DNA from 2 places in the Bacillus sp. LJBS17 genome. Region 1 is predicted to be linked to the other one. Evidence: predicted binding sites of a transcription regulator. Region 1 holds the regulator's gene; the other holds the start of a gene.
What was found. The regulator NrdR, encoded in region 1, represses ribonucleotide reductase genes. The targets are predictions, from matches to a motif close to AACACNATATATNGTGTT.

Region 1 (3,327 bases):
GACAGCTTCATGTCGGTTTTCAGCATGACATAATAAATTAACACATTTGTGACGCCTGGCTCGAGCTTCTGTTCGAACATAATTTCTTCTATGATCTTCAGATCAGCTTTTGACGGCTCTGTTCCGTCAGCAATGTCCTGCAGAAGCTTCTTCGGGGAAATCGCCTCAAGCAATGCAATCAGCTTCCCATCCAGAGAATCCTCTTCTGCCGGTTTTTCGCCTTCACGCAGATGCATCGGCTGTGTTTTTTCCACCAAATCGGGCAGCTGTCCGTTTCTTTCAATTTGATACCAGTCGCTCGCCGCTTTTCTTAATGCCTCCGTCGTAATGACGTCACGCTCATCAATTGCGCTCATTACAACATTTTGCATTTGCAAAGGGTCAATTCCGTACAGATAAGAAAGCTTTTTGATTGTGTCCCGCACCTGCTGGGTCATCGCTTTTCTCGGTATCATCGTCTCAGAAAGTCCCGCTAAAAACAAATCAAAATCAAATACATCCTCCGTTATGGTGTAGGACGGAGACTGTCCGACAGAAGTATACTCGGACCCCTCGGCAAGTCTTACCGTTTCCTCCATATCGGATGTGAGCTTCCATTCACTCGGCTGCAGCGATTCAAACGCATGATTAAACGGACGCGTAATGTCCTTCGCATCTTCTGAAATGGCCGGGTGCGTAAAAAATTGTTTTAATTGCTGATATTTCGTTTTTCCGACTCTATTATACAGAAAAACATTCAGCATTCCGTCTTCAAAAAATTCATTCGGTCTGAGCGGCGGAAGGAGTTCATATATAAAGAGGCGCTCCTGCCGCTCAGATTCTTTCATATATACTTTCAGCAATCCGATGCCCTCGAGCTTCCCCTGTTCCTGATGGATCGTTTTTAAGTTGGACTGTGTCATCCCCATCAGCTGTCTATGTGTGGACTCTCCGCCCCACAGACGGTTTTGTTCAAGCTCTCCCCACAATGTCATATAAAGAGAGAATGCAACAGGGCCGATTAAGGGCTGGTACAGTTGTGTAATAATTTGTCTGTCAATATCCTGCAGCATCGATCTGCTTTTAACCACATACGGGTCTACAGGCAGTACATCTTTCCAATAGTCAGCCATACATTCTCAAACCTTCCGAATTTGTTTCTACCTTTCATTTTACACCGTTTCTTATATCTATCAAATGCCAATTTTGCACATGAGAAAAGAGCTAGAAGAATCCTCTTAGCTCTTTTAACGCTCTTTCTTTATTAAGTCTTTTAATTCGTCGATAAAGACGTTTATATCTTTAAACTGCCGATAGACGGACGCGAACCGCACATATGCGACTTCGTCAATCTTAGCCAGCCGGTCCATGACCATTTCTCCGACGAGCTCACTCTTCACCTCGGAGCAGCCTTGATTGCGAAGCTCTTTTTCAATATCAAAGCACATGTCTTCAAGCGTTTTGAGTGAAACAGGCCTTTTTTCACATGCTTTTATGAGGCCGCGCAGCATTTTTTCTCTGCTGAATTCCTCACGCACACCTTCTTTTTTCACGACGATGAGCGGGGTTTCCTCCACTTTCTCAAAGGTCGTAAACCGGTAGTGGCAGGATTCGCACTCGCGTCTTCGGCGAATCGACTTTCCGTCATCCACAGGCCGTGAATCAAGGACTCGTGTTCCGTTATGCTGGCATGAAGGACATTTCAATAAAATCAGCTCCCAACTATATCGTTCCCTGCAATGTATTTTCGGCAGCCTCCGCCTTTTAAAAATAGATGTGACAGCATCTGTCGGGAGAGCCGTTGTTAAATTTGTTTCTATAGCATTAGGTGGTTGTGAAAATCTCCTTCTTATTTTACAAAAAAAATGAAAAAAGAAAAAGCTGACACTCTCGTTTCTTTATAAAAATAAAAGGAGCATAAGCTAAAAAGCGCATAATGGCTTTCTAGCTTCAGCTCCCTTTGTGTTCGCAATTTACTTTATAGTACTTTCGCTTGCGCCTGTTTAATTTGCACAGGCCCCATTCCTCTTGGTATTTCAATGTTTTCTCTTGTATCAGCATGTAATGCCTCTGCAATGTAATCAGCAGCGACATTAGGATCTAAGTCTCCACAAGTATAAACATCAATGCTCGCATATCCGTGCTCAGGAAAACTGTGAATCGTTAAGTGTGATTCAGAAATAATCACAACTCCGCTTACGCCTTGCGGTGCAAATTTGTGAAATGCAACCTCGCGCACCTCAGCACCTGATTTTAGAGCAGCATTTACAAACGTTTTTTCAATAAAATCCATGTCATTCAGCTTATCAAAATCGCATCCCCATAGCTCGGAGATAACGTGACGCCCCATTGTTTCCATAGTCATGGACCCCCCTTAACAAGAATTAAAAAGTGAAATTCCAACAACTGGGTCGGCCATTTACCACGGGGGAAAGTTAGTCCGGAGAGGTCCTAACCCTTTAAGTAATTCCGAAACAGTCTCAAGCAAGAAGTTCACGAAAAATAGTATACTGTGTTTAAGTCTAATTTGCAAGGTGCGTTTTTTCAGAAATATGCTGTTAAGGGTTTTTTCTTTAAAATGTGTCCATGACCTTATTTTATACAGCAGACGGATGTTTCATTCGTGCCGCTACATGGCGGATCAGATCAACAACTCTGCAGGAGTAGCCCCATTCGTTGTCATACCACGCCAGCACCTTTACTTTCCTGTCTTCCATTACCATTGTTGTAAGCCCGTCAATGACCGCTGAATGCGGATTCGTATTATAATCAGTCGAAACGAGCGGTTCATCTGAGTAATCAAGTACACCGTACATCGACGTTTTGGCAGCGCGTTTAAATGCCTCGTTTACTTCTTCAGCCGTAACATCCGTTTTCAGATCAACAACGAGATCAACCAATGAGACGTTCGGAACAGGGACACGCAAGGCGAGGCCGTGAAGTTTTCCTTTCAGATGCGGCAGCACAAGCGAAAGCGCCTTTGCCGCTCCTGTTGTCGTCGGAATGATGGATTCACCGCAAGCCCGCGCCCGGCGCAAATCTTTGTGCGGGTTATCAATATTTTTTTGGTCATTCGTATACGCATGAACTGTAGTCATCAGACCGCTCTCAATGCCAAACTCTTCATCCAGCACTTTTACAACAGGCGCAAGGCAATTTGTCGTGCATGACGCATTTGAAATAATGACATGGCGCTCAGCGTCGAATTGGTCCTCATTTACGCCCATCACAATGGTAACGTCTTCATTTTTTCCCGGAGCGGTCAAAATCACTTTTTTTGCGCCTGCTTCTATATGGCCCATCGCTTTATCTTTAGCATTAAACTTCCCTGTTGCTTCGACAACTATG
Region 2 (3,327 bases), 1.0 Mb from region 1:
AGATCCCGAGGCAGCAGCTGCGATTCATCCGAATAATACAAGAAGAGTCATTCGCGCACTGGAAATTTTACATACGTCCGGAAAAACGATGTCCCAGCATTTGAAGGAACAAAAACGAGAACTTCTGTACAATGCAGTGTTAATTGGCCTGACAATGGATAGAGACACGCTCTACGAAAGAATTAATCAGCGGGTCGATATGATGATGGAGTCAGGCCTTCTTCCGGAAGTGAAACGCTTATACGACAAGAACGTGAGAGACTGTCAATCAATACAGGCGATAGGCTATAAAGAGCTGTATGCATATTTTGACGGTTTTGTGACACTTTCCGATGCTGTCGAACAGCTAAAGCAGAACTCGAGGCGGTATGCGAAACGCCAGTTGACGTGGTTTCGCAACAAAATGCAGGTCACATGGTTCGATATGACACCGCCTGTTGATATGGAGCTGAAAAAAAAGGAAATTTTCACACATATAGCAGGAAAACTCGAACTTTAATCGAAACTGTATGATATAGAGAATCAAGGAGGACGAAACATGAAACCGATTAATATTCAGGATCAGTTTTTGAATCAAATCCGGAAAGAAAATACGTATGTCACTGTTTTTTTGCTGAACGGCTTTCAGTTGCGGGGCCAGGTGAAAGGCTTTGATAACTTTACCGTATTGTTGGAATCGGAAGGTAAGCAGCAGCTTATATATAAACATGCGATCTCAACGTTTGCGCCGCAAAAAAACGTCCAGCTTGAACTCGAATAGATCAAAAAATGCCATGTCAAGACATGAGGAAAGGCTGCCGGGGGTTCCCGGCGGCCATTTTTAACATGCATCCACTTTTGCTCCAAGCTTTTTGTGTAAGCTGACCATGCCAAGGCACGGTCTTTTTTTATGAGAACAACATACGGAAGTGGAAATGGTATATTATGTATAAAATGAATTTGGGAGTGATCGACCTTGTTTGAAAGTGAAGCAGAACTGAGACGAATCAGGATTGCACTTGTATGGATAGCTGTCTTTTTACTGTTCGGGGCGTGCGGGAATCAAGATACCATTATTGAAACAGACAGCGGCAATTCAGACTATGAAACGCCTCAGCCCACCTCGTTTCCACTTGAACATAACCATTTTGGCGTTATGGAGGACGGCTATATCAAAATTTATGAGTATAATGAGTCCCGCAATGAGGTAAAGCTGAAGAAAGAATACGCGGATGATGAGCTTGAATAAAATTCACAAGCATTCGAATTTACAAAGCGGATGCCAGCCGCTAAACTAAATACAGACACAGATCAAACAGAGGGTGAAAACATGAAGCATAAAGTGATCGTGAATCATTGGGAAGAAATTTGCGAAGATGATTCTTGCTATGAATACGGAACAAGTATCATTGTGAACGGAAAAGAATTAATCAGAGAAGCGTCAATTATCACTGCTTTGAAGGCGGTTTTAGAAGAGATCGGCGCGGATGTTGAAATAGAAGAAACAGTAGAGAGCGAAAAATGCTGTGATAGCTTAAGAAAAAAAAATCTAGACTACTAAGCAGTTTTTTTTCATGTTATGATAAACATCGGCTAAAAAACGACACCCCGAGTAGGACGAGAGATGATTCTCGTTCTGCTCTCTTTTTTGGGCCCTAATGAGTCTGCCCATTTGCCTGATTTGATCAAAATATGAATTTTTCATAAAAACGAATCTATATATTGTGTTTTTGCTAGAGGGTAGTATACTATATATAGTGTTAGTGATGAGAGATTCATATTTTTTGATAGGTCGTGATAAAACGTGGTACAAATCATATTTGATTCGAAAACAGGGAATGTTCAGCGGTTTGTGAATAAAACAAGTTTTCAGCAGATACGCAAGGTGGACGAAATGGACCACGTGGACACTCCGTTTGTTTTGGTCACCTACACGACAAACTTCGGCCAGGTACCGGCATCAACACAATCATTTCTCGAAAAATACGCCCATCTCTTATTAGGAGTCGCTGCGAGCGGCAACAAAGTATGGGGCGATAACTTTGCAAAAAGCGCCGATACCATTTCAAGACAATATCAGGTGCCGATCTTGCACAAATTTGAACTCAGCGGCACATCTAAAGACGTTGAATTGTTTACTCAGGAGGTAGAAAGAGTTGTCACAAAATCAAGTGCCAAAATGGATCCAGTTAAATAACGAAATCATGATCCAAAAAGATGGAAAATTCCAGTTTGACAAGGATAAAGAGGCTGTACATAGCTATTTTGTAGATTATATCAATCAAAACACAGTCTTCTTTCACGATTTAAAAGAGAAGCTGGATTATTTGGTTGAAAACCAATACTACGAAGAGGAATTCTTAAGCCTTTATTCTTTTGAAGACATTAAAGAAGTGTTTAAGACAGCTTACGCTAAGAAGTTTCGTTTTCCTTCCTTCATGAGTGCGTTTAAATTCTATAATGACTATGCTTTGAAAACGAATGACAAGAAAAAAATCCTCGAGCGTTATGAGGACCGGATCTCAATTGTTGCGCTGTTCTTCGCTAACGGCGACACTGAGAAAGCAAAAGAATATGTAAACCTGATGATCAATCAAGAATATCAGCCGAGCACACCGACATTTTTGAACGCCGGCAGAAAACGCCGCGGTGAACTTGTGAGCTGCTTCTTGCTCGAAGTTAATGATTCTTTAAATGACATTTCAAGAGCGATCGATATCTCCATGCAGCTTTCTAAGCTTGGCGGCGGGGTTTCTCTTAACCTGTCCAAGCTTCGCGCGAAAGGTGAAGCCATTAAAGATGTTGAGAATGCGACAAAAGGCGTTGTAGGCGTCATGAAGCTTCTTGATAACGCGTTCCGTTACGCTGACCAAATGGGACAAAGACAAGGATCCGGCGCGGCGTATTTAAACATTTTCCACCGCGATATCAATGATTTTCTTGATACGAAAAAGATTTCTGCGGATGAAGATGTGCGTGTCAAAACGCTTTCTATCGGTGTTGTCATTCCGGATAAGTTCGTTGAGCTTGCACGCGAGGACAAAGCGGCTTATGTATTCTACCCGCACACGATTTATAAAGAGTACGGCCAGCACATGGATGAGATGGACATGAACGAAATGTACGACAAGTTTGTCGACAACCCTCGGGTGAAAAAGGAAAAAATCAACCCGCGGAAACTGCTTGAAAAATTGGCGATGCTTCGTTCTGAATCAGGCTATCCATACATCATGTTCCAAGATAACGTCAATAAAGTGCATGCGAATAACCATATTTCCAAGGTCAAATTTTCTAACCTTTGCTCTGAAGTGCTGCAGGCATCTCAAGTTTCTTCATACACAGACTATG

Region 2: the regulator NrdR is predicted to act here: its motif matches at 1,724-1,741, upstream of nrdI (class Ib ribonucleoside-diphosphate reductase assembly flavoprotein NrdI).

What each region holds. Positions count from the first base shown of each region.
Region 1 is NZ_CP079759.1:2,882,212-2,885,538, forward strand. Features, by position in the region: gene dnaB (replicative helicase loading/DNA remodeling protein DnaB) at 1-1,112, opposite strand, end outside; gene nrdR (transcriptional regulator NrdR) at 1,227-1,685, opposite strand; gene speD (adenosylmethionine decarboxylase) at 1,958-2,338, opposite strand; gene KXZ66_RS14960 (glyceraldehyde-3-phosphate dehydrogenase) at 2,577-3,327, opposite strand, start outside.
Region 2 is NZ_CP079759.1:1,847,841-1,851,167, forward strand. Features, by position in the region: gene miaA (tRNA (adenosine(37)-N6)-dimethylallyltransferase MiaA) at 1-499, shown strand, start outside; gene hfq (RNA chaperone Hfq) at 539-760, shown strand; gene KXZ66_RS09240 (YmzC family protein) at 956-1,228, shown strand; gene KXZ66_RS09245 (hypothetical protein) at 1,310-1,540, shown strand; gene nrdI (class Ib ribonucleoside-diphosphate reductase assembly flavoprotein NrdI) at 1,784-2,176, shown strand; gene nrdE (class 1b ribonucleoside-diphosphate reductase subunit alpha) at 2,136-3,327, shown strand, end outside.